DNA from 2 places in the Nitratireductor sp. L15S-10 genome. Region 2 is predicted to be linked to the other one. Evidence: riboswitches for the same ligand, from Rfam matches in the RefSeq annotation. Region 2 holds a riboswitch; the other holds the start of a gene.
The links. Region 2 has a riboswitch for thiamine pyrophosphate ahead of thiB (thiamine ABC transporter substrate binding subunit). Riboswitches for the same ligand answer to the same signal wherever they lie in the genome.

Region 1: another riboswitch for thiamine pyrophosphate. It lies ahead of thiC (phosphomethylpyrimidine synthase ThiC); the one in region 2 lies ahead of thiB (thiamine ABC transporter substrate binding subunit).

Annotation. Positions count from the first base shown of each region.
Region 1 covers NZ_CP120676.1:168,827-184,464, reverse strand. Annotated here, with positions in the region: gene P2W41_RS20215 (sugar ABC transporter substrate-binding protein) at 1-199, shown strand, start outside; gene P2W41_RS20210 (ABC transporter permease) at 322-1,308, shown strand; gene P2W41_RS20205 (ATP-binding cassette domain-containing protein) at 1,325-2,125, shown strand; gene iolG (inositol 2-dehydrogenase) at 2,163-3,164, shown strand; gene thiD (bifunctional hydroxymethylpyrimidine kinase/phosphomethylpyrimidine kinase) at 3,172-3,930, opposite strand; gene P2W41_RS20190 (thiamine phosphate synthase) at 3,900-4,505, opposite strand; gene P2W41_RS20185 (thiazole synthase) at 4,502-5,275, opposite strand; gene thiS (sulfur carrier protein ThiS) at 5,277-5,474, opposite strand; gene thiO (glycine oxidase ThiO) at 5,458-6,426, opposite strand; gene thiC (phosphomethylpyrimidine synthase ThiC) at 6,430-8,244, opposite strand; TPP riboswitch at 8,356-8,481, opposite strand; gene P2W41_RS20165 (RraA family protein) at 8,672-9,331, opposite strand; gene P2W41_RS20160 (carbon-nitrogen hydrolase family protein) at 9,343-10,149, opposite strand; gene P2W41_RS20155 (TRAP transporter large permease) at 10,187-11,470, opposite strand; gene P2W41_RS20150 (TRAP transporter small permease) at 11,486-11,989, opposite strand; gene P2W41_RS20145 (TRAP transporter substrate-binding protein) at 12,025-13,029, opposite strand; gene P2W41_RS20140 (LysR family transcriptional regulator) at 13,128-14,045, opposite strand; partial or broken gene P2W41_RS20135 (IS30 family transposase) at 14,241-14,905, shown strand; gene P2W41_RS20130 (LacI family DNA-binding transcriptional regulator) at 15,068-15,638, opposite strand, start outside.
Region 2 covers NZ_CP120674.1:779,176-794,813, reverse strand. Annotated here, with positions in the region: gene lpdA (dihydrolipoyl dehydrogenase) at 1-292, shown strand, start outside; gene P2W41_RS03820 (hypothetical protein) at 349-552, opposite strand; gene P2W41_RS03815 (TraB/GumN family protein) at 626-1,699, opposite strand; gene P2W41_RS03810 (tyrosine recombinase XerC) at 1,780-2,721, opposite strand; gene P2W41_RS03805 (ABC-F family ATP-binding cassette domain-containing protein) at 2,840-4,651, opposite strand; gene P2W41_RS03800 (thiamine diphosphokinase) at 4,655-5,302, opposite strand; TPP riboswitch at 5,395-5,508, shown strand; gene thiB (thiamine ABC transporter substrate binding subunit) at 5,546-6,550, shown strand; gene thiP (thiamine/thiamine pyrophosphate ABC transporter permease) at 6,571-8,169, shown strand; gene thiQ (thiamine ABC transporter ATP-binding protein) at 8,166-8,912, shown strand; gene P2W41_RS03780 (M48 family metalloprotease) at 9,084-10,571, shown strand; gene P2W41_RS03775 (RNA polymerase factor sigma-32) at 10,610-11,467, opposite strand; gene P2W41_RS03770 (CarD family transcriptional regulator) at 11,807-12,379, opposite strand; gene fdxA (ferredoxin FdxA) at 12,760-13,098, opposite strand; gene P2W41_RS03760 (RNA-binding S4 domain-containing protein) at 13,236-13,625, opposite strand; gene P2W41_RS03755 (helicase-related protein) at 13,635-15,638, opposite strand, start outside.

The DNA of each region.
Region 1 (15,638 bases), on a different replicon from region 2:
TGCCACGCAGGATGCGCTCGCAGCCATGGCCGCCGGCGATCTCGACGTGACCGTGTTCCAGGACGCGGCAGGGCAGGGCAAGGGCGCGCTCGATGCGGCCCTCAGGCTCGCCAAGGGTGAAGACGTCGATCAGAAGGTGTATATTCCCTTCCAGCTCGTGACGCCGGACAATATGGATCAGTTCACGACCAAGAACTGAATGTCCGGACGTGACGGCGGCGGCCATCGGGTCGCCGCCATCCCGCCGGCCCGTGCCGGCTCCCCTTGGCGGAATTGACAATGGCAAACCAGGCACAAGCAGTTTCCGACAGCGCCGCGGAAATGCCCCAGAAGCGGCCGCGCTCGCACGAATTGAATGCGTTGCTCGGCCTTGTCGGCATCGCACTTATCTTCGAAATACTCGGCTGGATCTTTCAGGGGCAGAGCTTCCTGTTCAACACCCAGCGCCTGTCCATCATGATCCTGCAGGTTTCGGTGGTGGGCATCATCGCCATCGGCGTGACGCAGGTCATCATCACCGGTGGCATCGATCTTTCATCAGGCTCGGTGGTCGGCGCCACGGCGATGATTGCGATGAGCTTCGCTCAGGTGAGCACCTATCCGCGCGCGGTTTATCCGGAACTGACCGATCTTCCTGTCATCATTCCCATACTCATCGGCCTTGCCTGCGGCATCGTGGCCGGCATGATCAACGGTCTGCTGATTGCCTTCACGAAAATCCCCCCCTTCATCGCCACGCTCGGCATGATGGTGACGGCGCGCGGCATCGCCAAATGGTACACGAAGGGCCAGCCGGTTTCCTTCCCGACCGACAGTTTTGCAGCCCTTGGGCAGGGCATGACCCCGGTTTTCATTTTCCTGGCGATCGCGGCGCTGTTCCATGTGGCGCTCAAATACACCGTCTATGGCAAGCACACCTATGCCATCGGCTCCAACGAGCAGGCGGCGCGCATGTCAGGCATCAATGTCGAGCGGCATCTGGTTCTGGTCTATACGATTGCGGGCCTTCTCGCCGGTCTTGCCGGCATGGTGATCGCCGCCCGTGGACTGACCGCGCAGGCCGGCATGGGCGTAATGTACGAACTCGACGCCATCGCCATGGCCGTTATCGGCGGCGTGTCGCTTTCCGGCGGACGCGGCTCTATCGTCGGAACGCTGATCGGTGCCGTCATCTTCGGCGTCATCATCTCCGGTTTCACCTTCCTGCGGCTCGATGCCTACTATCAGGAAATGATCAAGGGCGTGATCATCGTCGCCGCCGTGGTGGCCGATGTGTACCGCCAGCGCATGCGGCCACGGTCGCGCTGAACCCCGGGAGGAACCCATGACAGGCGAAAAACGGGCAGGCGCAGAACGCAAAGTCATCCTCAGAACCGAGGGGCTGACCAAGCATTATGGCGGCGTGCGTGCGCTCGAGGATGCCGATTTCGAGCTTCTCGACGGCGAACACGTGGCCATCGTCGGCGACAATGGCGCCGGCAAGTCGACCTTCGTGCGACAGATCACCGGCGTGGAGCGACCGACGTCTGGCAAGATCCTGTTCGATGGACAGGAAATGGATTTTCAAAGTCCCGTCGATGCCCGCGAAGCAGGCATCGAGGCCGTGTTCCAGAATCTCGCTCTTGCCGACGATCTCGACGTGCCTTCCAACATTTTTCTCGGCCGGGAGGAGACCTATTTCAATCTCGGCCCGTTCAGCTTCCTGAACGAGAAGAAAATGCTACAGCGCAGCCAGGAAGCACTCGAAAAAACGGGCGTGAAAATCCCCAACCTGCACAACGCCATCGCCAACATGTCCGGCGGTCAGCGCCAGTGTGTCGCCATCAGCCGCGCTGCGAGCTTCGCCTCAAAGCTGATCCTTATGGATGAGCCCACGGCAGCCCTGGGCGTGCAGGAAACGACCCAGGTGGAAAACATCATTCGCGGCCTGAAGAAACGCGGCATTCCGCTGATCCTCGTCAGCCACAATCTCAGGCAGGTCTTCAACCTAGTCGACAAGATCTGGGTGTTCCGGCGCGGCCGCATCGCGGGCATGCTGGAGGCTGACAAGACGGACGGAAACGAAGTGGTTTCGCTGATTACGGGTGTGCAGTCCGGTGTCCACGAAAACGCCAGCTACATCTGAGACAAAGACTTCCAAATTCCAGACGGAAAGACCCTACATGACCGTAAACTTCGCGCTTCTTGGTGCCGGGCGCATCGGCAAGGTGCATGCAAAGGCGATTGCCGGTAATGCGGAGGCGCAGCTTGTCGCCGTCGCTGATGCCTTTGCAGAGGCCGCACAGGCTGTTGCCGATGCCTATGGCTGCGCGGTTCGCAGCATTGAAGACATTGAGGCCGACAGGAGCATTGATGCCGTCGTCATCTGCACGCCGACCGATACGCATGCGGATCTGATCGAGCGCTTTGCCCGCGCCGGCAAGGCCGTTTTCTGTGAAAAGCCCGTCGATCTAAGCCTTGCCCGCGTGAAGCAGTGCCTTGGCGTGGTGAAGGAAACGGGTACCGTTCTGATGGTGGGTTTCAACCGCCGCTTCGACCCGCATTTCGCTGCCGTGCGCGCTGCCATCGACGAAGGGCGCATCGGTCCCGTCGAGATGGTGCAGATCACCTCGCGCGATCCCGGCCCGCCGCCTGTGAGCTATATCAAGTCATCGGGTGGCATTCTGCGCGATATGACAATCCACGATTTCGACATGGCGCGTTTCCTGCTGGGCGAGGAACCCGAGACGGTGTTTGCCACCGCCTCCGTGCTGGTCGATCCGGCGATTGGCGAGGCCGGGGATTTCGACAGCGTTTCCGTCATCCTCACCACCGCCTCGGGGCGGCAATGCAGCATCTCCAATTCGCGCCGCGCCACCTATGGCTATGACCAGCGGATCGAGGTGCTAGGTGCCAAGGGCGCAATCGCGGCGGAAAACCAGCGGCCCGTTTCCATCGAGATTGCCAATGCTCAAGGCTTCACCCGCCCGCCGCTGCATGATTTCTTCATGACCCGCTACACGGAAGCCTATGCAGCCGAGATTGCCAGCTTCGTCGCCGCCATTGTCGAGGGCAAGCCGACGTCACCCTCGGGCGAGGACGGTCTGCGCGCACTGGCGCTGGCCGATGCGGCGCTGCTGTCGATCAAGGAAGGTCGTGCGGTCAAGCTGTCAGAAATCCTCTGACAGGGAGTCAGTTGGCAAGCCAGCGTTCGGACAAGTGGGTTTTTGCCGCGCGCACGCTGGCCTGCAACCCGTCGCCCCGGGCAAGGCCGGCGGCGATGGCGCTGGCCAGCATGCAGCCAGTGCCACGCATCGTGCCAGGAAGACGCGGGCCCTCGAACCGCAGCGGCGGTTCTCCCGCCTGATACAGCGTGTCAACCGCACGAGGGCCCTCTGCATGCCCGCCTTTCACGAGCAGCGTCTTCACACCGCCCTCAAGCAGATCGCGCGCCTGCTGATGCTCGTCTGCCTCGCTCCCACCTGAAAGGAGTGCGAGCTCAGGCAGGTTGGGCGTCACGAGGGTGCAAAGCGGCATCAGGCTTTCGCGCATGGTTTCAATGGCATCGTCGGAAAGCAGCGCCCGCCCGGAAGATGATGCGACCACCGGATCGAGCACCACCGGGAGAGGGGCCTGCTCACGCAAGACGGCCGCAACACACTTCACGGTTTCGCAGCTTCCAAGCATACCGATCTTGATGGCCGCAACAGGGTTTGCAGAAAAAGCCGCACGGATTTGTGCTTCCACCAGATCGGCAGCACATAGGTCGACACTCTTTACCGTGTCATGCGTTTGCACCGTTACCGCCGTGAGCGCGAGGCAGGCTTTAATGCCAAAGGCAGCAAGTGTCTCGACATCGCGCGCGATGCCCGCGCCGCCAGACGAGTCCGAACCGGCAATCACAAGCACATGCGCCATGTTCACCGCCATTGCGCGGTGGCCGCCAGCCATTCGCGCGTGCGCGCTTCCGGATCTGGGTTCAGAGTGATGTCGGTCACCACGGCAGCACTATCCGCCCCAGCCGCAAACACGCCGGGAAGCCGTTCGGGGTTCAACCCGCCAATCGCCACCAGCGGCACATCGCTTACACGCTTGCGCCAGTCAGCCAGCCGGTCGAGCCCCTGCGGGTCCCATTTCATCTTCTTGAGGATTGTTGGATAGACCGGCCCGAGCGCCACATAGTCGGGCTTCGCGGCGAGTGCGGTGCGCAGTTCCGCCCCGTCATGGGTGCTGATGCCGAGCTTCAGCCCCGCCGTGCGAATTGCATCGATATCGGCTTCCGCCAGATCTTCCTGGCCCAGATGGATGAAATCGCAGCCCGTTTCGATGGCCAGCCGCCAGTGGTCGTTGATGATGAGCTGGCAATTGTGTTCGGCACAGATGCGCCTTGCCTCGATGATCTCTCCACGAAGCCCCGCTTCATCCATCTCCTTGATGCGCAACTGCACGAGCTTTACGCCGAGGGGGACGAGACGGGCGATCCACGCCGCACTGTCGACGATCAAATAGAAGGGATCGACTTTCATTCAAACACTGCCTTGCCGATCACCGGCGTTGAGGGAACAGCCATATTGCGCGGCTCCAGCGGACCGGCCAGAAAGGCCTTTCGCCCCGCTTCGACAGCACCGGCAAAGGCTGCCGCCATGGCCACTGGCTCACCCGCCTTCGCCACAGCCGTATTGAGCAACACGGCGTCAAAGCCCAGCTCCATCACCATGGCCGCATGGGAGGGGCGCCCGAGCCCCGCATCCACAATGAGCGGGATATCGTGAAAGGCTCCACGCATGGCCCGAAGCCCATCCACATTGACCGGCCCGCGCGCGGAGCCGATGGGCGCACACCAGGGCATCAAAACCCCGCATCCCGCCTCAAGCAGCCGCTCCCCCACCACCAGATCATCGGTGGTGTAGGGAAAGACCCTGAAACCTTCATCGTTCAAAATGCGCGCTGCTTCTACAAGACCGAACACATCCGGCTGCAGCGTGTCGTGATGGCCGATCACCTCGAGCTTGATCCAGTTCGTGCCGAAAAGCTCGCGCGCCATCTGCGCCGTGGTCACCGCCTCCTTCACCGAATGGCAGCCCGCCGTGTTGGGCAGCACCCGCACACCGAGCTCGCGGATAAACTCCCAGAACTGCCCGCCCCTGCGGTTGCCCGCCATCTCGCGGCGCAGCGACACAGTCACGATCTCGCAGCCGCTTGCCCGCACTGCATCCGCCATGATGGCGGGGGAGGGGTATTGCGCGGTTCCCAGAAGCAACCGCGAGGACAGGGTTTCGCCATAGACTTCCAGCATGTCAGCCTCCCTGCATGGGCGAAAGGATCTCGATCCGATCGCCATCTTCCAGCGCGCACCGGCTTCGTTCCGCTGCCGGAACGACCTCGCCATTGCGCGCGGTGGCGAGGAAGTCGGGCGCGTAATCCAGTTCGTCGAGCAGGGCGGCCAGCGTTGCCGCTGACACCTGCCGCGCTTCTCCATTAATCGTGAGCTTCATCGAACACCTCCACGCGTTCGTTCAGGATGACGGCCGCCGCCTCACGCGCCATGGCCGGCGAGAGCAGAAACCCATGGCGGTAAAACCCGTTCACGCGGACGCCCTCCGGCGTGCGCTTCACGCGCGGGAGATTGTCGGGATAAGCGGGTCGCACACCGGCGCCCGTCTCCACGATCTTTGCCTCGGCAAAGGCCGGATGCAGGCTATAGGCCGCGTTGAGCAATTCCATTATCGAGCGGGCGCTGATTGGCCCGTCATCCCCGCTTTCGATCATCGTCGCGCCCACCATGAAATGGTGATCTGCACGCGGCACGATATAGACCGGTATGCGCGGATGAAGCAGCCGCACCGGGCGTGACAGGCTGATCTCTTCGGTTCTGAGGAGAAGCATCTCGCCACGCACTCCGCGCAGCTCCGGATCCGCCGCCGCCATGCCCGTGCAATCGGCAATCCTGTCCGCCTCGACCTCCATTTCGCAGACGAAACGAACACCGGCCTTCCTCAACACCTCGGCAAGCGTCGTCAGCGCCAGCCGTGGATCGAGATGCGCCTCGCCCCGAAAGAAAAGCCCGCGCCGGAACCGGCCTTCAAGATCAGGCTCGAGTGCGGCCACGGCCTCGCCCTCCAGCCATTCATGGCCGGACGTGCGCGCGGCAAAGCGGTCGAGCTCCGCCCGGTCCCGCGCCGGCGCAACCACCAGTGTTCCGTTGCGCAGCACATGGCCGGGAAGGGCGGCCTCCCACCAGTCTGCCGCGCTCTTTCCGAGCGTAAGCACCGGCTCTTCCGCGCTCTCGCGCTCACACCACGGCGCAAGCATGCCGCCCGCCAGCCACGAGGCGCTGCCCGCCGGGCCGGAGCGGGTGTCGTACACCGTCACCCGCACACCCGCCCGCACCAGCTCATGCGCCAGCGTGAGGCCGGCGACGCCGGCCCCACGAACAAGGACATGCATGGATCACTCCCCGGGCTCGACCGCCTTTTCCAGCGGCATGTAGAGTTCGCCGCCCTCGCGGAACTTCTCCGCCATCTTGGCCATGCCCTCCTTCTGCGCCTCGGCGCGGATGTCGTGGGAAATGCGCATGGAGCAGAATTTCGGACCACACATGGAGCAGAAATGGGCCACCTTGTGCGCTTCCTTGGGCAGCGTTTCGTCGTGGAAGTTCCGCGCAGTCTCGGGATCGAGCGAGAGGTTAAACTGGTCCTCCCAGCGGAACTCGAAACGCGCGCGCGACAGCGCATCGTCGCGGATCTTGGCCGCCGGATGCCCCTTGGCAAGGTCGGCCGCATGGGCAGCGATCTTGTAGGTGATGACGCCCGTCTTCACATCGTCGCGGTCGGGCAGGCCCAGATGCTCCTTCGGCGTGACGTAGCAGAGCATGGCCGTGCCGAACCAGCCGATCATCGCCGCGCCAATGCCGCTGGTGATGTGGTCATAGCCCGGCGCAATGTCGGTCGTGAGCGGCCCAAGCGTATAGAAAGGGGCCTCGCCGCAGACATCGAGCTGCTTGTCCATGTTCTCCTTGATCTTGTGCATGGGCACGTGGCCGGGGCCCTCGATCATCACCTGGCAATCCTTCTTCCAGGCGATCTGCGTCAGCTCGCCCAGCGTCTCCAGCTCGGCAAACTGCGCGGCGTCATTGGCATCGGCGATGGAGCCCGGACGCAGGCCATCGCCCAGCGAGAAGGAGACGTCATAGGCGCGGCAAATGTCGCAGATTTCCTCAAAATGCTCGTAGAGGAAACTCTCCCTGTGGTGATGCAGGCACCACTTGGCCATGATCGAGCCGCCGCGCGAAACAATGCCCGTCACGCGGTCGACCGTCAGCGGGATATAGTGGAGCCGCACACCCGCATGGATTGTGAAATAGTCGACGCCCTGTTCTGCCTGCTCGATCAGCGTATCGCGAAAGACCTCCCAGTTCAGATCCTCGGCAATGCCGTTCACCTTCTCCAGCGCCTGATAGATCGGCACGGTGCCGATGGGCACGGGAGAATTTCGAATGATCCATTCACGGATGTTGTGGATGTTGCGGCCGGTGGAAAGGTCCATCACCGTATCGCCGCCCCAGCGCGTCGCCCACACCATCTTGTCCACCTCCTCGGCCATGGAAGAGGTGACGGCGGAGTTGCCGATATTGGCGTTGATCTTCACGAGGAAATTGCGGCCGATGATCATCGGCTCGGCTTCCGGGTGGTTGATGTTGGCGGGGATGATCGCCCGGCCCTTCGCCACCTCGTCGCGCACGAATTCCGGCGTCACGAAATCGGGAATGGCCGCGCCAAAGCTCTCGCCATCACGCGCCTGTGCGGCTCTTGCCTGCTCGCGGCCAAGGTTCTCGCGGATGGCGATATATTCCATTTCCGGCGTGATGATGCCGGCCCGCGCATAGGCAATCTGCGTGACGGCCTTGCCGTCCTTTGCCCGCAGCGGCTGGTGGCGCGTTGGAAACTCCGGCGTCAGCCGGTCGCCGGAAACGAAGCCATTGTCCTCCGGTTTCACATGGCGGCCCTCATAGGCCTCCACATCGCCGCGGGCCTTCACCCAGGCCTCGCGGATGCGCGGCAGGCCCTTTTCGATCTCGATCAGCGCATCCGGATCGGAATAGGGGCCGGAGGAATCATAAACGGTCACTGGCGGCTCGCCGGCGCTCGGGTGCACGGCGATCTCGCGCATGGGCACGCGAATGTCGGGGTGAAGCTTGCCGGGTTTGTAGATCTTGCGCGACGCCGGCAATGGGCCGGTGGTCACTTTCGGAGCGATAGCATCCATGGGTCAGAGCCTCCTCTGCTCAGTCAGCAATGGAGACCCAGTTCGTGCCGAGAGGAGGAAAAGCGCTGACGTTCCGCTATGGAAATGGTTTCGGCTCAAAAAAGCCAGCGACCCGCCAGGCATGCACCATCCCTACGCCAGTATGAACTGGATCAGGTTCATCGGGTCACTGCGCTGCATGGAAAACCATGCCCAGCAGAATCTCAGCCCCTTGGCGGGACCCCCCAGGTGAGGCCGTAACGTGTGTGAAGAGGGGCGCTCTTGTCAAGCACCCATGTCAGATGCCGGGCAACAAGTTTGGGAAGGGGGCTTCGAGCCATGTCTCGAAGCCCTCTTCCTCTATCGAGAGGCCATACCCGTCATCCCGGCCGACCGCTGGGCTATCCGGGATGACGGGAATGATTTGTGGATGAGCCGCTGCCAGATCCTAGGCGCTTGCCTCAACGCGCTCCTTCGCGCCGGAGATGGTCGGCAGGCTCTCGCCGGCGTCGATGCGCTTCAGGAGTTCGACTTCCCGCGCCTGCATCTGGATGGCGCGGTCGGCCACCATGTCCACCTCGTCGGGAGACAGGATCAGCACGCCATTCTCATCGGCCAGCACCGCGTCGCCCGGATTGACCACCACACCGCCAACGCTGACGGGGATATTCATCTCGCCCGAAACGCCCAGCAGCTTGGTGGTGATGGGCGAGGGGCCGCGGCACCACATCGGGAAGCCATGACGCTCGAAATCGGCGACATCCGTCGCCGGCCCGTCCACCACCGCACCGGCGGCCTTCTTGCGGGCCGCCGTGTGGGTGATGACGCCGCCCCAACAGGCGTGGCGTGTATCGCCGGCACGGTCAATGATCACGAAATCGCCGGGCCGGATATGGTCCATCGCGTAATGCAGGAGCGTGCTGTCGGCATGGGGCAGGCGCAGGGTCACCGCTGTGCCGGCAGCCCGCACCTTCGGCAACATCGAGCGGATGCCCGTGTCGAGGAAATTTGCGTGCAGAAAGTGGCCCACTGTGGCGGTCTCCACCTGCATCAGCTTGTCGATCTTGGCCTGTGCCAGCTGCTCCGGCATCGAGTTGACCTGGTACATATGCGTATTCCTTATGCGACGACGTGATGGTCTGCGACCGGCATGGACCGGCGGATCTGCTCGGCATAGCCGGTGTCGATGGTCGCGCTTGCATGGCCGACGCGATCCGAGCAGTTGGCGATGGTCACGCCCCACGGGTCGATGATCAGCGAGTGGCCGAAGCACAGCTTCCTGCCCTCGTCATGCCCGAAGATCTGGGCCGATGCGGCCACATAGGACTGCGTCTCGATGGCGCGGGCGCACAGAAGCTGTTCCCAGTGGTCCTTGCCGGTCTGAAGCGTGAAGGCGGCGGGCAGCACGATCACCTCGGCGCCCTTGTCACGCAGCTTGCGGAACAGCTCCGGGAAGCGCAGATCGTAGCAGATGGCGCAGCCGATCCTGACGCCTTCCAGCTCGTAGACAACCACGTCCTCGCCGCGCTTCATCGTGTCGGATTCCAGATAGCTCTGGCCGCCGGGAACCTTCACATCGAAAAGGTGGATCTTGCGGTAGCGGGCAATCTCCTTGCCCTGCCGGTCGAACACGATGGTCGTGTTGTAGCATTTTTCGCCCGCCGCCTCGGCCATGGAGCCGGCGTGAATGTTCACCTTCAATTCGGCGGCCAGCGCCGACATGGCGCGGTAGGCTTCGCCATCGGGAAAGGTCTCCGCATTGGCGCGGCGGCTTTCCACGGTCCCACCCATATATGTGAAGGTTTCGGGCAGGACGACGAGATCGGACTTGTCCTCGGCAACGGCCTTGCGGATCAAGGCTTCCGCATCGGCAATGTTCTTTGCCTTGTCGTCCTGCGAGTTCATCTGAATGACGGAGATTTTCATGAATTTCCCTTGCTTTGGAGTTTGATTGAGGCGGCCGTCAGGCCGGCCCCAGAACGAGATTGGGGAGGAAGAGCACCAGCTCGGGCACGAAGGTAATCATGAGCAGGGCAATGATGAGCGGGACGAGAAACGGGAGGATCGCCACCGCCACTTTCTCAAACGGCACCTTGCCCACCTCCGCGACGATGTAGAGCGCAATGCCCATTGGCGGTGTGGCAATGCCGATCAAAAGCGCCAGGGTGATGATGAGGCCGAAGTGAATCCGGTCGATGCCGAACTGGTCGATGATCGGCAGAAGCATCGGCACGAGGATCAGCTTGGCCGGCACACCTTCCACGAAACAGCCAACCAGAAGCAGAAAGCCGAGCAGGAGGAACAGGAAGACCGTGCGCGATTCGGTGAACAAAAGAATCTGATCAGCCAGTTGCTGCGGGATCTGCTCGATAGCCAGAAGCCAGCCCATCACATGCGAGAAACCGATGATGATCATGATCACGCTGGTGATGGTCATCGTTTCCGTCAGCGCCTGCCAGAGCATGCGAAAGGAGAAGGTGCGGTAAACGAAGCCCAGCGCGATGGTGTAGACGCAGGCCAGAACACCCGCTTCCGTGGCCGTGGTGAAACCGGTGAGGATGGCAACGAGGATGATGCCCGGCGCAATCAGCGCGGCAATGCCGTCGATGGCGGCCCGTCCGATCTGCGGCAGGCTCTTGCGTTCCTCGCGCGGAAAATCTCGTTTGAGCGCAACGAGATAGTTGAACGCCATCAGCGACAGGCCGACGATAATGCCGGGAATGATGCCCGCCAGAAAGAGCCGCGCCACCGAGGTGTTGGACAAAAACGCATAGACCACCAGGCTGATGGATGGCGGGATGATCGGCCCCACCACCGCGCTTGCAGCCGTGAGAGCCGCCGCGAAGGGAGCGGGATAGCCGCGCTCGCGCATGGCCTTGATCTCGATCGTGCCGAGGCCGGCACAATCGGCCACCGCCGCGCCGGAGACACCGGCAAAGAGCAGCGACGAGACAACGTTCACCTGCGCAAGGCCGGCCCGCATATGACCAACAAGCGCGGAGGCGAAGTTGAAGATGCGGTCGGTCATGCCGACGCCGTTCATCAGATTGCCGGCCATGATGAAGAAGGGGATGGCAAGCAGGGACGGGTTGTCGACGCCGTCGAGAACCTGAAGCGGGATGATATAAAGCGTGTCGGAAAAGCCCGCATAGATGAGGGCAGAGAGCACCGCCAGGCCGATGGCCATGGTGATCGGCACACGCAGAAGGATGAGGGCGACGAAGCCCGCGAAAAGTAGCAAGGTCATGGTTCTACCCGGATCCTAGATGTCGCCGACATGGTGATGCTCAGGCTCCGGATGCCCTTTGATGGCATGGACGAAGTCGCTGAAGAAATGCAGGGCAATGAGCCCGCAGGAAACGAAGAAGGGGACACTCAGCCAATAGCGCTGAATACCAACCATCTCGATATTGCCCACCTGACGCTGGATCAGCTCCGGCGCTTCGCGCAGGATGATGAGCAGAAGCGCGATAACGGCAATGTCCACCAGCATCCGCCCGGCGCGGCGCACCGGGGGCGGAGTGGCGTTCAGCAGAAAATCGACGGTGATATCCTTGTTTTGCCTGTAGACGACGAAAAAGCCCAGAAAACTCATCCACACGAAGCAGACGATGCTGATGGGGAAGGCCCAGACCACCCCCTGACCGAGAAATGCGCGTGACGCGACATTGAGTGCGGTCACGAGGAGCATGGCGAACAATGCCGCATTCGCTCCCACAAGAAACAGCCGATCGATAACGGCCAGGATTCGATCCAGGACGGGCATAAAACCTCCCCCATCAATGTGAATTCAAAGGATGCCTATTCGGCGCGCGACGAACGAACCGCGTCAAGGAACCCTTCGGGGAGTTCACCCTTTTCCTCCATCTCCTGATAGAAGCTCTGCATGCGCTCAACGAAATCAGACGTGTCCGGCTCCGTATAGGCAACGTCCTTCGCCTTCATGGCTTCAAGATCGCTGTTCGCCGCAGCAGTCATGCGCTTTTCCGACTCTTCGGCCATTTCGGCAAACGCGTCGAGAACCTGCGCTCGCAGTTCATCGGAAAGGGCGTTCCAGCGCTTCGCGTTCGTCATGAAGGCCATGCCCTGCGGGTATTCGTCATGACGGATCACGTGTGGCGCAACCTCGTAGAACTTCATCGGCTGGACCAGCGCGATCGGGCTGTTCACCGCATCGACGATGCCGCGGCTGATGGATTCATAGACTTCCGTCCATGCAAGCGTGCGAACCTCTGCACCCAGATGGCGCCAGGCGGCGGCGGCCAGCTCGTCGGGATGCATGCGCAGCCGCGTGCCCTGCATTTCTTCCAGGTTCGTCCACGGCTTGTCGGTCACCATCACGCGGTAAGGGCCACGCAGGAAGGCGGTCGGAGAGCCGATCAGCGCAATGCCGGCTTCGTCTTCGATCTGCTTGAACCAGCCCTTGACCAGATCGGTCTCCATGAAGCGGACCCAATGCTCGCGGTCGTCAAAGAGGAAGGGGGCCGAGGTGAACTTGATATCCGGAACCCATTTCTGGAGATAGCTGGTGCCTTCCGGATAGACATTCACTGTGCCGATCTGGAGCTGCTCGAGAACAGTGTCATCGGAACCAAGCTGCTCGTTCGGAAACACCTTGATCTCGACCTCACCGCCAGTCTTCTCGACCACTTTGTCGGCAAAAAACTGGAACAGTTCGCCTTCGATGCTGTCCGGCGGCATCTTGTGCGCCATGCGCCAGGTCTCAGCCTGCGCGGAGACCGTTGCGGCAGCGCCGATCGCTGTCATCACGCCTGCGGCCAGAACATTGCGTAGAATACGGTTCATTATCCTTCCCCATCTTTTTTGTCTGGTTATGGGAACAGGATCGGAGAGCCTTCTTAAAAAGTCCAAATGAAAAATATGGCTTCCTGTGATAAATTTTTTCAATCAGTGTTGATCAGGTAGTCGTCCGGGAAGCGGCTCGAATAGGCAATCGCCTGCTGGCGGGCCATTTCCACAAACTCGTCCCTGAGTGTCTTGCGGGGCGAGGCCTCCGTGATTGCAAAGAACTCCAGCGGTGGAAATTCCACATCCACGCTGATTTCGTGCAGCGTTCCGCTTGCCAGTTCCTTCATCACCACCGCGCGCGGCATGGGCGCGATGCCCAGCCCTTCCTCGGCCATCTGCACAATGGTTGCAATGGAGTTGGACGAGTGCACGTTGACCCGCACCTTGGAGTGCATTTTCAGGTAGCGCTCCAGTGTCTTGTAGGGGATCGAGTTTTTGGGAAAGCTGAGGATCGGCATGTCGAGCAGCGTGCCCACCGTGGCCCTTCGAATGGGGAAGGCGCTGGGGCTCGCCACCCAGGCGACCGGGAAAGAGCCGAGCGGCACGAAATCGAGCTTGGGGTCGTTTCCATCCCGCATCGCCAGTCCCACATCAACCGCATGATCCCGCAGCGACTGGATGACATCGGCTGAGGTGGACGACAGCATCTCGATGTTCACGCCGGGATATTTTTCCCGAAAGCATTCCATGAGCTGAACGAACCAGGAGCGCAGGATGGTGTCCGTGACGCCGACGCGCAGCGAGCCGGTCATCTTTCTGTTCTTGTTGACCAGCCACTTCATTTCATTGGTGAGTTCCACCACCATCTCCGCATGCGGAAGAAGGACCCGGCCTTCGCTCGTCAATTGCACCCCGCGTTTCGACCGCTCGAAAAGCCTGGTGCCCAGCTCATTTTCGAGTGCGTTGATACGTGAGGAAATGACTGGCTGGGTGGTGTGCAGAAGATCGGCAACCTTGCGAAAATTCCGCACTTTCGCAAGGTGAATGAAGGTTTCCAGAAATCGCAACTGCACGGTGGCTCCCCCCGCAACATCAACCGGTGGCTTCCCAAAGGATTGCGATGAATCCTATTGCATTTTGTAATCAGACGAAATCGCCCAACGCGAGCCAACAAAGGCCGTTTATGTTCCATAATGTATATTATCTGACTCAACTGTTTAGGGTGGTGGGTTCAAGTTTGAAGGGCGGCTTGCGAGAGGTAACAACGCATGAAACGCACCTACTCCCAAATTGCCGTGGATAAAAGCCGCAAGAACGCCCGCTGGCGGATGGCCGGCATTAGCGTTGACCACATTGCCGCGAAACTCGGCCAGCTTCGTTCAACGATTTTCCGCGAGGTCCGGCGGAACATCTTCGTCGATCCGCAGATTCCTGATCTCAACCGCTATTATTGCGTCGCGGCCCATGACACGGCGCGCGAACGTCGCGCCAAGCTGCGCAAGCTCGTGCGCTTCGCCCATTTGAGGCAGTCCGTGATCGAGCGGATCATCGCCGGTTGGTCGCCGCAACAGATCGCCGGCAGGATGCGGCTGGAACGTCAACCGCTCTCGGTCAGCCACGAGACGATCTACAAGTTCGCCTACTCGGCCGACGGTCAAGCGATCAAACTGTGGCGGCATCTGCCGGAGCGTCGCGCCCGGAGTTGAACATTCTGCAGCGCCCTGATCTGGTGGCGGCACGCAGGCAATTCGGCCATTGGGAATGCGATCTGACCCAGTTCCGCAAGAACCTCGGCAAGGCCAATGTCACGTCACCGGTCGAGCGGGTCAGCCGCTTTGCCGTCCTCCTGCACAACAACGACCGGCAATCGCAGCCGACCATGGACGGGCTGATCGGGGTGCTGCAGCCCCTGCCCCATCGCGCCCGCCGCTCCTCATAGCGTACACCACTGCAGCAAACGCTGGAGCAGTATTCACAGCCCAAGTGGCGAGAAGGCTCAATGGGAGATGCCATCTCCAGAGAAGAACACGGGAACGTTCCCGGGCCTGCGCCACAGGTTTTTCCTGCTGGACACCAGCCCATGTACCATCATACGTCAGCCTTGCCCTCGTCCACGCTCGGGAGCGGGACCGGTGGTAGAACGAACGATCAGATGCGTCTCCAGAACATAGGAAGCATCTCGCACCGCCTGTGACCCAAGCACCTCCATCAGCAGAGACACAGCCAGTTTCCCGGCTTCTACGGACCGGCTCGAGACGGTCGTCAGGCTTGGCACCGTCAACGGCCCCAGCGCATCGTCGCAGCCGACCACCGAGAACTCGTCAGGCACACTGACGCCTCTCTCCCCGAGGCCGGCCAGAATGCCCTGCGCCGTAACATCGTCGAACGCAATGGCCGCCGTCGCGCCCTTTGCGAGGATGGCATCGACCGCCTGCAAACCGGCCTCGAAACTCGGCACACTGGCCGAGACGAAGCTCAGATCGAGACCAAGGTTTTTGGACGCCTGTCGAACGGCAGCGCGGCGCTGCTTGTTTGACCAGGATGTGGATGGGCCGCTGACATAGACGATGTTGCGGTGCCCGAAATCCGCCAGATGCTGCGTCGCCTCGGCAATGCCGGTGCCACTGTCGATCAGCACTTTCGGGATGCCCTTCACATCGCGGTTG
Region 2 (15,638 bases):
CGGCGTGGAGTACAACGCTGGAAAATTCCCCTTCTCGGCCAATGGCCGTGCACGCTCCATGCTGAAGACGGACGGCTTCGTGAAAGTGCTCGCCGATAAGAAGACGGACCGTGTTCTGGGCGTTCACATCATCGGCTTCGGCGCCGGCGAAATGATCCACGAGGCTGCGGTTCTGATGGAATTCGGCGGCTCGTCTGAAGATCTCGCCCGCACCTGTCACGCCCACCCCACCATGTCGGAAACGGTCAAGGAGGCAGCGCTCGCCACCTTCGCCAAGCCGATCCACATGTGATCCGGCAGGAATTTTCAAACAATGTGGCCCTGAAGCAAAAGCTTCGGGGCCTTTTTCTATCCGCCATCACCGGTAGGCACACTGTCGGAAACAGTGTCGGGAACTCGGACGCGGTCCTCCCCGAAAAAGCCGCTGCCTGAAATCGCCATGAAGACGAGTATAGCGATCGCAGCGCCGACGGCACCGATCACAAAACCCCGCGTTCCCGCTGAGCTTGAGGAACGTTTTTCGGGATTCTCCTTTGGGTTATCGTTCGGCATGACGTCACTCCGAATGACGCTCCCCAACGCCATTGAAAAGATAACATGCAATTAATTAGCCGGAACCCCAAAATTACAGAACGCCCTCAACAGTATAACCGTCCGCACGCAGGAGTTCGATGAGCCCTTCCTCACCGGGCAGATGCAGCGCCCCAACGGCAATAAAGGCGTTGCCCTCGTCCAGGATCGGTTGCGCCCGTTCGGCCATCGTACCGTTCCGCGCTCTGACCATGGCCTGATCGAAGGCGGTGTAGTCGCCGGGAGCGTCTTCCTGTTCAGGGAGCGCAACACGGATAAGCGGCCAGAACATTCCGGTTTCACCCTGCTCATAGAGTGAGACCATGGTTTCCATGACGTCATTTAGAGCGTCGCCCAGCGCCAACGTCTCGACGAGGCCCCGGACATGCATCTCCATCGGCAGGGAGGCCATGGCATCCAGTTGCTCGACCGCCGTCTCAAGACCAAGAAGCTCTTTGCCGGCGTTCTGTGCATCCTCGGCAAGCTTAAGGTCCAGGATCGGCATGCCGGCTTCCTTGCGCTGGATTTCGCAAGCTGGCAACGCAACCAGCGAGATCAACATCCAGGGCTTCATCTTCTTGACGCTCGCAAACGGAATGCCGCGCAGTTCGAGCGCATTTGCCACCGCCTGACGTTGGGCATCGTCAAGATGATCTCCAAGGGTCTCCTCACCGGTGAACATCATCAGCTCTGGCCGTTTGAACATCGCCGCCGCCATTGTCGACTGATCGAGAATGTCGGTTGTTTCAATGACAACCCGATCAGCTCCCTCAAAAGCCTTGTGGGCGTTGGCGGGGAGAGTCACCACGCGCGGATCGCTCATATGCATGGTGCCAAAAAGATAAGAGGGCGCAACGCCCTCCTTTTCGACCCGCCAAAGCAGGCCCTTGCCGTTGAGCGTTTCCGCGGCTTGTCGTCGAACGTCTTCGAGTGCCTCCGGGTTATCGTCCGCAAGTTCCGTCAGCAGATTCGTACCGGTACAGGCGATCTCCTCCGCCTTGGCGGGCTTCGCCATAATCAGCCCGAGGATAAGCGCCAGCAGGAGAAACAGCGGAAAAGCTACTGCACACAAAAAAAGGCGATCGACAAGCCGCTCCGCGGCGGTGGTGGCTTTTGAATGCGTTTTCATGACCTCACGCTAGCTGCAAATCACCGCGAAACTGTTAATCCGCCACCGCGAATTGCGCACAACCATTTCAGGCGTGGATTTCAGGCGCGCGGATGGGCGGCGTCATAAATTTCGAGCAACCGCGCCGTATCCACACCGGTATAGACCTGCGTGGTAGAGAGGCTTGCGTGACCCAGAAGCTCCTGGATTGCGCGCAGGTCGCCACCACGCCCCAGAAGATGGGTGGCGAAGGAATGCCTGAGCGCATGGGGTGTCGCCGTTTCCGGCAGATTGAGAGCTGAGCGCATGCGTTTCATCTCACGCTGGATGATGGCAGGCTGCAACGCACCGCCACGCGCGCCGCGAAAGAGCGGCCTGTCGGGGTCCAGATGCCAGGGGCAAAGGCGCTGATACTCGGCAACCGCCGCGACGGATATCGGCAGCATCGGCACAAGCCGCGTCTTGCCGCCCTTGCCGGTGATCCTGAGCGCGCCCTGGCGCAACTCCCCGACCTGGCCGCCAAGAAGCCCCAGCGCCTCTGAAATGCGAAGCCCGGCTCCATAAAGCAGCGTGAAGACAGCAGCATTCCGCGCCGCGATCCATGGCTCTTCGGCAAGCTGCCCCTCGCCTGAGGCGACCTTGCGCGCGTCGGCAGCCGTCAGCGGCTTGGGCAGCGCGCGCGGTGCACGCGGCGCCTTCAGCGCTGCTGCGGCCGCCGCGTTCACCAGCCCCCGACGCTCCAGATGACGCAGAAACGAGCGCACACCGGCAAGCCCGCGCCCGAGCGTGCGCGCGCCCGCCCCCCGGCCCCGCCGAAAGGCCAGAAAGGCGCGCAAGTCCGCCGGGCGCAGTTCGGCAATGTCTGAAAGACCTGGCGCCTCGCCGCAATGGCCGGTGAGAAACTGCAGGAACTGCCGTGTATCACGCTCATAGGCATCGACGGTCAGCGCGGAAAGACGACGCTCATCGGCCAGCGCGGAAAGCCAGGTAGCACGCGCTTTCTGCAGATCGGGCTTTGCGGAAATGAGGAAATCCTGGTCCATGCGGCGCATTCTGAACCAGTCTGGTTAGCGAGCGGTGAAGGCGATCGGAACGACGGCTTCCTTCTCCCTGCCTGTGTGGTGAATATCCCTTGAAACCGGAGCCAAGCAGCGAAAATCGCTAGGCGCCCTCGACCTCTTCGCGCAGCATCTCCAGTTCCAGCCATTCCTCTTCCATCTTCTCCCGGCTCGCGCGCTTTTCATCAAGCTCTTTGGAATAGCGCTGAAAAGCGGCGGTATCGCGCGTGTAGAGGTTCGGATCGGCAAGTTTCTGCTCCAGAGCCACGATCTCGTCAGCCAGCTCATCGATTTTCTTTGGCAACGTCTCCAATGCAAACTTCTGCTTGTAGGAGAGCTTCTTCGACGCTGCCTTGGGCGCACTCACATTGCCGGCAGGCTTTGCCTTCTGCTGCTCGGCACTGCGCGCCTTGCGCCGTTCCAGCTCTTCGCCCTTGCGCTGCGCCATCATGTCGGAATAACCGCCGGCATACTCGATCCAGCGACCATCGCCCGCAGGCGCAATCGTGCTCGTTACCGTGCGGTCGAGAAAATCGCGGTCATGGCTGACAAGCAGCACAGTCCCCGGAAAGTCCTCGACCAGTTCCTGCAGGAGATCGAGCGTCTCCATATCGAGATCGTTTGTCGGCTCATCGAGAACCAGCAGATTGGCCGGCCGTGCGAGGAGCCGGGCCAGAACCAGCCGGGCGCGCTCACCGCCCGAAAGCTCGCGGATCGGCGTGCGCGCCTGCTCCGGTTTGAACAAGAAGTCCTTCATATAGGAAACGACATGCCGCTCCTGCCCGTTGACGACGACGCTGTCGCCGCGCCCATCGGTCAGGAAGTGAGAAAGCGTCTCCAGCGGATCAAGCGCTCGCTTCTGGTCCAGAATGGCGATTTCCAGATTGGCACCGAGCCGCAGCGATCCCTCATCGGGCTCGAGCTTGCCTGTCAGAAGACTGATCAGCGTTGTTTTGCCGGCACCGTTGGGCCCGACAAAGCCAACCCGATCGCCCCGCAGGATGCGTGCGGAAAAGTCCTTCACCACCTGCAATCCGTCATACGATTTGGCAAGCCCCTTCGCCTCGATGACGAGCTTGCCGGATTCGGCGGCGTCGCTTGCCGCCATGGTGGCCACACCCTCCGCGCCACGGTGGCTGCGGTGCTTTTCACGCAGCGCCTGCAACTCTCCCAGGCGGCGCACATTACGCTTTCGGCGGGCGGTGACGCCGTAGCGCAGCCAGTGCTCTTCACGCTCGATCTTGCGGGCAAGTTTGTGCTGCTCGCGCTCTTCCTCTTCGAGCACCTGATCGCGCCAGTCCTCGAAATGGGCGAACCCCTTGTCGAGCCGGCGCGTCATCCCCCGGTCGAGCCACACGGTTGCGCGGCTTACCTTTTCCAGAAATCGGCGGTCATGCGAGATGGTGACAAGGGCAGACGAGGTGCGCTGCAATTCATCTTCGAGCCACTCGATCGTGGCGAGGTCAAGATGGTTGGTCGGCTCATCGAGAAGCAGCAAATCCGGCTCCGGCGCAAGCACGCGGGCCAGTGCAGCGCGCCGCGCTTCACCGCCAGAAAGCGTCGCCGGGTCTTCATCGCCCGTGAGCCCCAGCCGGTCGATGACCAGCGCCACGCGGTTGATGTCGTCGGCAGGACCAAGCCCCGCCTCCACATAGGCGCGCACGGTTGCGAAGCCCTGCCAGTCGGGCGCCTGCGGCAGATAGCGTATGGTTGCCGTCGGCTGGCGAAAGATCTCTCCGTCCTGCGGCTCGACGAGCCCGGCGGCGATTTTCAACAGGGTCGACTTTCCGGAGCCGTTGCGCCCCACCAGCGCCAGCCGCTCACCGGGACCGACCATCAGCGAGGCACCGGCAAGAAGTGGCGTGCCACCGAAGGTCAGACGAATATCATCCAGCTTTAAAAGTGGCGGCGCCATGGCTCAGCGTTCTCCATCATTCAGCAGATGCGCCATGAACAGCGCCCGACCCTTCATCAGCGTTATCGAGAGGTCGCCCTTCACGACGTTGGAAAGCGTCAGCGACGATCCGAAGGGCACCTCCACGGCATCGAGCGGCCACTTCGCCCCTTCAACGGTGAGGCCGGAAAGCTCCGAGAAGCCGAGGATCGAAAACAGTGTGCCATCAGCATAGGCGAAGCTGTGGCGCCGCCCCGGGACGAGCGGCACGCCTTCCTGATGCCCGCTCGTCAGCTTCGCGGCAATGCCGCGCTCGGAGAGCTGCAATGCCTGAGCGAAATGCAGGAACATGTGGTCGGCCCGTTCGCCACCAAAGGCGCCGGCCAGCAGAAGGCTTGTCGCCCCGGCCTCCAGAGCTGCCGCAATCGCGATCTCGCCGTCGGTCTTGTCCTTCTCGGAGGGGAAGGTGCGGCGCGCCACATCGACATAGGAGTCCTCGAACCCATCGGGCACGGAATCGAAATCCCCAACCCAAAGCTCGGGTTTGACGCCGAGAAGTGCTGCGTGGCGTATGCCCGAATCCGCCGCGATAATGCGGCTGTCGGCGATTTCGGCATCGAGGGCCGGTGTCCGGGTGAGGTCTCCACCTAGGAGAAGGGTAAATCGGCTCATGGGCTGGCCCATATCATGCCGGCGAGCCAGCGCCAACGGCGTTTGCACCATTCCTGCCCCTTGCAGAATATCGCTCTGCGCCCTAATTTCCGGTTGCTCTAACGGGGTGCCGGCGCGTTGCCGGCTGAGAGGCCTGGGACAAACCAGGCCAACCCGCGGAACCTGATCCGGTTCATACCGGCGGAGGGATTAGACGCTCTTGGAACAGCGCCTCATTCCCCAACCAGAAACGAGGAGGCGCAGATGCGCACCATCACCCTGATTTCCACGCTGTCGATTGGCACCTTTATCCTGACGGGGCTGGCGGCAGCGCAGGATAAACTCACCATTTACACCTACGAAAGCTTTACCTCGGATTGGGGCCCCGGCCCACAAGTGGAAAAGGCGTTCGAAGCCGAATGCGGCTGCGACGTGGAGTTCATTTCGGTGGCCGATGGGGTGGCGCTTCTGAACAGGGTGAAGCTGGAAGGCCAATCCACAAAGGCCGACATCGTGCTCGGCCTCGACAACAATCTGCTTCATGAGGCGCGGGAAACCGGCCTCTTCGCACCCCATGGAACAGACATGGCCAGGGTGAAGGTGCCGGGCGGTTTCGAGAACGACATTTTCGTACCCTTCGACTATGGCTATTTCGCTTTCGTCTACGACACCGAGGCCATCGAGACACCACCGGCCAGCCTGAAGGAACTGGTGGAAAGCGATGGCGATTTGAAGATCGCAATACAGGACCCGCGCACCTCCACACCGGGGCTTGGTCTGCTGCTCTGGGTCAAGGCCGTTTACGGCGAGGAGGCTGCCGCCGCGTGGAGCAGCCTTCAGAACAAGGTGCTGACGGTGACACCCGGCTGGAGCGAAGCCTACGGGCTGTTTACCAGCGGCGAGGTCCCCATGGTGCTGTCCTACACCACCTCACCCGCCTACCACCGGATAGCCGAGGATACGGAGCGCTACAAGGCTGCCGGATTTGCCGAGGGCCATTACCTGCAGGTGGAAGTGGCAGCGCAAACGGTCAACGGCGCGAAGAATCCGCTGGCGCAGAAGTTCCTCGCTTTCATGACCGGTCCCGGCTTTCAGGATGCCATCCCCGAAACCAACTGGATGTTCCCGGCCGGAGAAACCTCCAGCCCTTTGAATCCGGTATTCGAAGATCTGGTGAAACCTGAAAAGACACTCGAATTCACACCCGAAGAGGTGGCTGAGAACCGGAAGGCGTGGGTTGATGAGTGGCTTTCGGTGATGAGCCACTGACTATCCCCCGGGTCCCCGCCATGGACAGACGCATAACAGCGGGACGCATCGCGCTTGCCGCCGTTGGCCTGCTTGTCGGCGGAGCCTTTGCCGGCCTCGCGGTGGAGGCGGCGCGCCAGGGTTCTGACGTGCTGGATGCGTTCGATGCATGGCTTCTGCGCATTGCCCGTTTCACGCTCTGGCAGGCGCTGCTTTCCACGCTGCTCTCGGTGATCCCGGCGACCCTCTTGGCGCGCGCTCTTGCACGACATCCGGTGTTTCCGGGCCGCGCCTTCATCCTGCGCCTGTTCGCCGTGCCGCTTGCATTACCGGCTATCGTGGCAGCCCTCGGCGTGCTCGCGCTCTATGGCCGCGCTGGGTTCTTTGCTCCCTATCTTTCGCTTGCTCTCAACGAACACTGGCCTGGCATCTATGGCCTTTCAGGAATTCTGGTCGCCCATGTCTTCTTCAACCTGCCGCTTGCGACACGGCTGTTTCTGAACGCGCTTGAAAGTGTGCCAGCAGACCAATGGCGTCTTGCAGCCCAGCTTGGCATGGGCGCGCGCGCCTCGTTCCGGTTTCTCGAATGGCCGGCCATGCGCGCTGCCCTGCCCGGCATTGCCGGGCTCGTCTTCATGCTGTGTGTCACTTCCTTCACCATTGTGTTGCTGCTTGGTGGGGGCCCGCGCGCGACCACGCTGGAAGTTGCGATCTATCAGGCATTGCGCTTCGATTTTGACCCCGCCCGCGCTCTGGTGCTCACCCTCATCCAGGTGACGCTGGCAGGCAGCATCGTGTTGGCGATGAGCCGCCTCGGCGCGTCCTTCAGCGGCGACGCAAACCTGCCCGTCGCACCCCGCCGGATCGTCTGGCACACACCCGCAGAGACCGGTTTCAACGCAGCCCTTATTCTTATCGCCCTCTTCTTTGTTGCAGGGCCGATGGCAGCAACGGTATTTACCGGCCTGAAAGCCGACCTCGGGCGTCTTGCCACCGAAAGCGCGGTCTTTGCAGCCACGGCCACCAGCCTTGTTTTCGCAAGCCTGTCGGCCCTCCTGTGCCTCATCCTGTCGCTGGCACTGGTCGCAGCCCGGCGAGCGCTCGAAATGAAGCGGGGTGCATTACCGGCAGCCCTGCTCGAACGCGCCACCGACAGCGGGGCCGCCATGGTTCTCATCGTCCCGCCGCTGGTCATCGGTGCGGGCTGGTTCATTCTCCTGCGTCATGTGGGCAATGTCTTCGTCTTCGCGCCGGTCATGGTCGTCACGGTCAATGCAGTGATGGCCATGCCCTTTTCCATCCGCGCCATTCGCCCGGCCTATGATGCCGCAAGCGCCCGTCATGAAAAACTGTGCCTGTCGCTCGGCATCACCGGCTGGACCCGGCTGCGTCTTGTCGACTGGCCGGCGCTCAAACGCCCCGCCGCCACCGCGCTCGCCTTTGCCGCAGCGCTTTCGCTGGGAGACCTTGGCGTCATTGCCTTGTTCGGATCAGATCAGGTGCAGACCCTGCCCTATCTGCTTCTGCAGCGCATGGGCAGCTATCGCACGGCAGATGCCGCCGGCCTCGCTCTTTTCCTGGGCCTTCTTTGCCTGGCATTGATGTTCATCGCCGATCGACTCGGCAGGGAGAAGACATGAACAGAACCGCCACCGGACCTGGAGCACGCATCGCTTTGGAAGCGCTACAATTCGCTTACCCTGGCGGGAGCCCAATGACGTTCGACACAACAATCGCGCCAGCCGATATCGTTGCCGTGATGGGCCCGAGCGGTTCGGGAAAATCGACGCTGCTCAGCCTGATCGCCGGCTTCGAAAGACCCACCTCGGGCCGTGTTCTCATAAACGGCGAAGATGTCTCCCGGCTCAATCCTCACCGCAGGCCTGTTTCGATGGTGTTTCAGGAAAACAATCTCTTCGCGCATCTCACCGTCGCCCAGAATGTGGGGCTTGGCCGCTCGGCTTCCCTGAGATTGACCGACGAAGACCGGGCAGCAGTCTCGGATGCTCTTGCCCGAACCGGTCTTGCGGGCAAGGAAGACCGGTTGCCTCAAGCGCTCTCGGGCGGAGAGCGCCAGCGTGTGGCACTTGCCCGCGTGTTGATTCGCAGACGCCCCGTTCTTCTGATGGACGAGCCGTTCGCTTCGCTCGGACCGGCCCTGCGCGACGAAATGCTCGATCTCATTGTCGGCCTGCACAGCGCGCAGGAGATGACAATCCTGATGGCGACGCATGATCCGCGCGATGCTGAGCGGCTTTGCAAAACCATGATCTTCGTGGAAGAAGGACAGATCTCCGCCACCGGCACAACCGATGCGTTCATCTCCGGCAGAGCGTCTGAAGCCTTCAACCGCTATATAGGCGCGCGCCGCGAAATCATTTAAGCTCCAAGAAATGGATTCCCCTGTTGCAGCTTATGCGCTAGACGATGCCCCGGATGGGACATGATGAAATGCTGAGGGAACCAAAAGCGCGACTGGCATGTTAAGGCTGGTCATGCTTTGGACAAGATCAACCGGAAGGACATTCACTTGTCCAATCGAGCGCCCGCTACCATGAACTTCCTGCCGCCCGCACGGTCATCGTCGCGCAAAACTGTCCTGGCCCTGACGCTCACCGCGCTCCTGTCCGGCTGCCAGATGATCCCGACCGACACGGGCAGTTTCATGCCCTCTTCCAACCCGGTCACGGTGGACACGGTGACGCGTGGCGATCGTCTGGCGCGCCTTGCCCGTCAGCAGCATCCGCGCATCCTGCAGACCTACGGCGGCGAATACTCCGACGCGAAGCTCGAACGAATGGTAGCCAAGGTCGTCGGCTCGCTGACGCTGGACGAGCAAAACACCGGCGCGGCCTATCGGATCACGATACTCAACTCACCGAACGTGAACGCGTTTGCCCTGCCCGGCGGCTATCTCTATGTCACGCGCGGGCTCTTGGCGCTTGCCAATGATTCGGCGGAGCTTGCTGCCGTCCTTGCACATGAAATGGCACACGTGACCGCCAATCATGGCATTGAGAGGCAGAAACTAGAGGCGGAAGAAAAATTCGCTTCCCAAGTGGTCAATGAAGTGGTGGGCGGGCGCGATCAGGCGGCTCAGGCCGCACTGGTCCGCGGCAAACTGCGGCTTGCCCAGTTCTCCCGCAACCAGGAGCTTGAAGCCGACCGAATTGGCATTCGCACCACCTCCCACGCTGGCTACGACGCATTCGCCGCAGCTCGTTTCCTTCAGGCGATGGACGCCTATCAGGGCTTTCGCAGTGTCAGTGGTGCGACCGACGCCAGCCTCGACTTTCTCGCCAGTCACCCAAATGCGCCGCGCCGCATCGAGCTCGCGCAACGCCACGCCCGTGAATTGCAACAGCCGAACGCGGCAGGCAAACGTGACCGCGAATCCTTCCTCGCCGGTATTGACGGCATGATCTACGGCGATTCACCGGAAGAGGGTTTTGTGCGCGGACGCGACTTTCTTCATCCGGGGCTTGGCGTCGCCTTCCGCGTCCCCCAGGGGTTCATTATCGACAATTCAGCAAAGGCGGTTACCGCCGTTGGACCTGACGACATCGCTGTCCGTTTCGATGGAGCAACCGTGCCACAGGGTACATCCCTGACGGATTATCTGATGAGTGGCTGGGTTGCCGGGCTTGAGCCCGAAACAATCCGGACCCTGACCATCAATGGCTATCCGGCTGCCAAAGGTCGCGCCAGCGCCGATGGCTGGCAGTTCGATGTGACGGTGATCCGTTCGGGCGGGCAGGTTTATCGCCTGCTGACTGCCGCCCCGGCAACGAGCGGCGATCTTGAGAAGGTTGCCGATTCTGTTGGTCAGAGCTTCCGTGTGCTGAACCAGGCGGAGCGTGCTGCGCTCACACCCCTGCGTATCCGCGTGATCACGGTCCAGCCCGGCGAAACACTTGCTTCGCTTGCCGCACGCATGCGTGGCGTCGATCGGAAAGTGGAGCTCTTCCGGCTGTTGAATGCTCTCGGCCCCGGCGCATCACCTTCAGCGGGAACCAGGGTGAAGATCGTCACCGATCAATAACGGTAATCGTGCACCTTCACCGGAGCGCCCACAAACGCTCAGGCTGCACCCCCTGGGAGCGCAGGATGCTCGCGGAGAAGCACGCCGCGCAACTTCTCGATCGCCCTGCTTTCGATCTGGCGAACACGTTCCTTTGATATTCCGAGCGCGGTGCCGAGCGCCTCGAGTGTCGCCCCGTCGTCTGACAGCCGGCGCTCGCGTATGATCTTCAGTTCGCGCCGATCCAGAACATCGAGCGCCTTGGCAAGCCAGAGCGCACGACGTTCACCGTCGATCATATGTTCTACAGTCTCATCCACCGGCTCATCATCGGAAGGGATAAATTCCATTCGCTCCGCGGAGGCCTCGCCTTCATCGCGCATCGGCGCGTTAAGGGAGAGGTCAGGTCCGGACAGCCTCGCATCCATCATCGCCACATCGGCTGGTGAAACACCGAGGAGCTTGGCTGCCTCTTCATGGATCTCACCAGAGGTTCCCATACTTTTCTGCAGCTTTGCCCGCAGACGACGAAACTTGAAGAAAAGCGCCTTCTGGGCTGAGCTCGTTCCGCCACGCACGATCGACCAGTTGCGAAGGACATAGTCCTGCATCGAGGCGCGTATCCACCATGTCGCATATGTTGAAAAACGCACACCGCGTTCGGGGTCAAACCGGGCTGCCGCCTCCAGAAGCCCGATATGGCCTTCCTGTATGAGATCAGCCATTGGCAGCCCGAAATTTCGAAACCGGGCGGCCATCGCGATGACCAGCCGCATGTGAGCCACGGTCAGTTGATGCAGCGCCTGCTGATCATTAGTTCTTGACCAGCGTTTCGCCAGGTCCTGCTCTTCTTCCAGCGCCAGATACGGCGCCTTCATCGCCTTTTCGATCAGTTTGCGTTCCGCCCGGTCTTGCATCATGCACTCCCGCGTTACCGGCCCGCCACCTTCGACAGAAGGATCGCGAGCCACCAAGCCCACACGCATTGGCCTCGCCCATGCGCTGTTCGATCATTCAGAGCATTCTCGACGCCCCGATCGAACATACGCGGCCGCGCCAAAGGCGGACGTCTCGCGAACTCTGCAAAGCCACTTTAAGGAACGTCGCAAACGGGGCTCCTCAGCCCCAACAACGAGACATCACTTAAAGTAACGAGTCGGAAACAGAAAAAGTTCCAACGGGGAACGGGATGAAGCCGGACAACAAAAAACCCGGCTGAAAAGCCGGGCTCTTTGAAAACAGTCCGAGAGAGGCGTTTATGCCGCCTCGTCCTTCTCGGCTTCCTCATTGTCGGCCTTCGCGCCCCGGCGCGGGCCTTTGTTGAGGTTTGTCTCGATCAGGCGCACAGCCTCTGTCTCCGACATACGGTTGACGGCCGCGATCTCGCGCGCCATGCGGTCGAGCGCGGCTTCATAAAGCTGACGCTCCGAATAGGACTGCTCCGGCTGATTGTCGGCACGATAAAGATCACGCACGACTTCCGAAATAGAGATCAGGTCACCCGAATTGATCTTTGCATCATATTCCTGGGCGCGGCGCGACCACATGGTGCGCTTGACGCGGGCACGGCCCTGAACAACCTTGAGCGCACGATCGACATAATCAGTCTCGGAAAGCTTGCGCATGCCAATTGACGTCGCCTTGGCCACCGGCACCTTGAGGCGCATCTTGTCCTTTTGAAAATCGATGACGAACAATTCCAGCTTGTGACCGGCGACTTCCTGCTCTTCGATCGTAACGATCTGCCCGACGCCGTGCGCCGGATACACGATATACTCGCCAGTCTTGAAGCCCTGACGCTGCGCCGATTTCTTCTGCTGGGTGGTCATCCGCCTAACACTCCTGTTCTAGTGGGGCATGCAGATACCGCCTCGCCTCGACGATACCCCGTGCCCATACGCCTGCCGGCTTCTCGGACGCATGACAGATTTCAAGCTCTGGGAAATGGTGACAGCCCCTGTACCGCAGGCCCGCCACGCAAACCAATACACCCTGACCCAGATAGCCCCGGTCCGGATTTTGAGCCCCACCTTTCAGTGATTAGTCTGTGTGCGCCATCAAAAGACGTGTTGTCACCGGCATGATTTTACGAAGCTACCACAAAAAGCCGAAAGAATCAAGAATTTGACGCATGTGCGAAGATGTCGCGGCAGAATCCTGCGCGACCGCCCCGTCTTTCAGCGTTATGCCCCACGGACGAAAAGTGGGCTCAATCTCCTTCGCCAGGCTCCGGCGAAAAGTACTGCTCCAGCTTGTTTTCGACACCGTCGAATTCCTTGGCGTCTGCCGGAGGTTCTTTCTTGGCAGTGATATTGGGCCATTTTTCGGCATACTCGGAATTGAGCTGAAGCCAGCTATCCAGACCCGGCTCAGTGTCGGGCTTGATCGCCTCTGCCGGGCACTCCGGCTCACAGACGCCGCAATCGATGCACTCATCCGGGTGAATGACGAGCATGTTCTCGCCCTCATAGAAACAGTCCACCGGACAGACTTCTATACAGTCCATGTACTTGCACTTGATGCAATTGTCGGTGACGATATAGGTCATTGGTGCTCTCGGCTGACAGCTTCTTCGAATGTCGAGAGGTGAGGTATCGCCTTTGAAGGGCCGTTGCAAGGCCCGTTATTGCGCGGCAATCGTCGCAGGCGAAATCCCATTCCAGCTTCGCAGAACTCGTTCGGGCCTCATCCGTCGTCACGCCAGCGATCCAGCGCGCGACGCTCCTTCTTCGTCGGGCGACCGGCTCCGGTGTCGCGCTTTGGCGGCAGCGTCGCGGCCACGATCTCTTTCGGCGGAGCGGGCGGTGTCATATCCTCGTAGAGCATACGCGCCTCTTCCGCAGGACCACGGCGCGTACCAGGCGCCAGAACCCGGTAGACAAGGATGCGGCGGTCAAGAGAGATCGTGAGCACATCACCCACCTTGATCTGGTAAGCAGCCTGCTCGATCTTGTTACGATTGACCCGGACGCGTCCCGCCTGTGCGAGCTTGGCGGCGAGTGAGCGTGATTTCACCACCCGCGCAAAGAACAGCCACTTGTCGATGCGCTGCCGTTCTAAAGCCGTCCCGATCATTGCATGGCGCTACTTTTTCAACTGGTCCTTCAGGGCAGCGAGCTTGGCAAAGGGCGAATCCGGATCGATCCGGGCCGGCCGCTCCTCGCGCGGACGGTGAGGCGCGCCCTTGCGCTTGAAGCCTGGCTTGTCACCGTCCTTGCGTGGGGGCTTGCCGCGCTTCTGCGCACCGTCACGTTCCTGACGCCCACGCCCCTGCTGACGCGGATTTCCCTTGCCCGCACCATGACGTTTGCGCCCGTCAAAACGCGCCTGCCGCCAGATGATGACAGGTTTGGGCTCTTCTTCCTCGCCGGCTGCACCGGATGCACCTGCATCCGGGGCTTCTGAAGCAGGTTCTTCATCCTTCCCGGCGTTTTCTGCATCCGGCTCGGCGTTTTCTGCATCCGGCTTGCTGGGATCTGCGGCCGGTGCCGCGTTTTCCACCGGGGCCTCCACCGCGTCTGCTGCGGCTGCGCCATCCACATCCGGTTCGGCAGTCTCTTTGTGCGCAGCTGTGTCGGAGCCTTCGGCGACTGGTTCGACGGCACCATCGCTCTGGGCTTTCTGCGCCGTTTCGGTCTGCGAAGCCGTCTCGTCCAGAGCCTTCAGATGCGCAGCCACCTCATCCGCGGGCTTTGGCTCTCCCCGATAACCCAGCCCCTTGAGGATCGCTTCCATATCATCAGCGGTCGCGCCAAGAATCGACATCATCGCCGGTGTGACCACAAAGGCACCCCCGTCATAGCCGCCTTCAGGGCGCGCGCCTGCTCCCGGCTTCCAGGAAAGCGCGGGACGAATCAGATCCGCGAGGCGTTCGAGAATGTCGACACGCACCGCGCGGCGCCCAAGATTGCGATAGCCCGCGAGCCCGTAGAAGGCTTTCTCAAAAGTCGGATCGGTAACGATGGAGGTGCGTCCCGCGGCGAGCGCATTCACGACATCTCCATAGCCCGGCTTGTCCTTGGCATCGTTTATAAGCGCCCACAGAAGCGTCAGAAGGCCGGCAGGTGCGGGTTTGATCAGCGCAGGAACAAAGATGTGGTAGGCGCCAAAGCGGACACCGAGGCGGCGCAGCGAAGCGCGCGCATCCTGATCAAGAGCACGGACATCTTCGGCCACGTTGCGTCGATTGAGCACGCCGAAGTTCTCTGCAAGCTGGAAGGCGATGCCGCGTGCCATTCCCGAGAGACTTTCAGTGTTTCGAAGGTCCACCAGAGGCTTGAGAAGCGACTCGATCTGATATGACACAAAGCGCTCGGCGCGCGCAGCAACCTTGTCGCGTGCCGGCCCGGTAAGCTGCTCGTCTGCCAGAAGCACAACACGCGGTTTCAAAGCATCGTCGCCAGCCACGAGCGTACCGACAGGCTGCCCGAGCCAGCGCAGCAGGCCATCGGAATCGAGCGCCAGATCTCCATTGCCTGACGAAGCAAAACGCTCGGCCCGGGTTTCAAACTCGGCTGCGAGCGCTTTTTGCGCGGCTGCCTTGACGGCTCGCGCGTCTTCGCCTTCCGCCGAACGGTCGGCAGTAAAGCGGAACCCTAGCATCTCACCAACATGGTGCCCCTCGACAAGGACTTCGCCAACGGGGCTGATTTCTGCTTCCGGCATTGCATTCTCTCTCAGGCGCTTCATGAGCACGGAAGTCCTGCGGTCCACAAAGCGTTTCGTCAATCGCTCATGCAGCGCATCGGACAAACTGTCCTCAATCTCTCGTGTTTTTTCTTGCCAGTGTGTCGCGTTGGCCAACCATCCGGGCCGATGCGAAACAAATGTCCATGTACGGATCTGCGCGATCCGCTGCGATAAAGTATCGATGTCCCCCTCGGTGGACGAGGCGCGTTTGACCTGTTCAGCCATATAGTCTTCATCGACATGGCCCATTCGCGCCAGATCAGAAAAGACTGCACCAACAATTTCTGCGTGCTGGGCCGGTGCAATGCGCCGGTAATCGGGGAGCACGCAGGCTTCCCACAGAAGGCCGACACGTTCGCGCCCGTTCGCCAGCTTGCGAATGTCCTCATCTCGCGACAG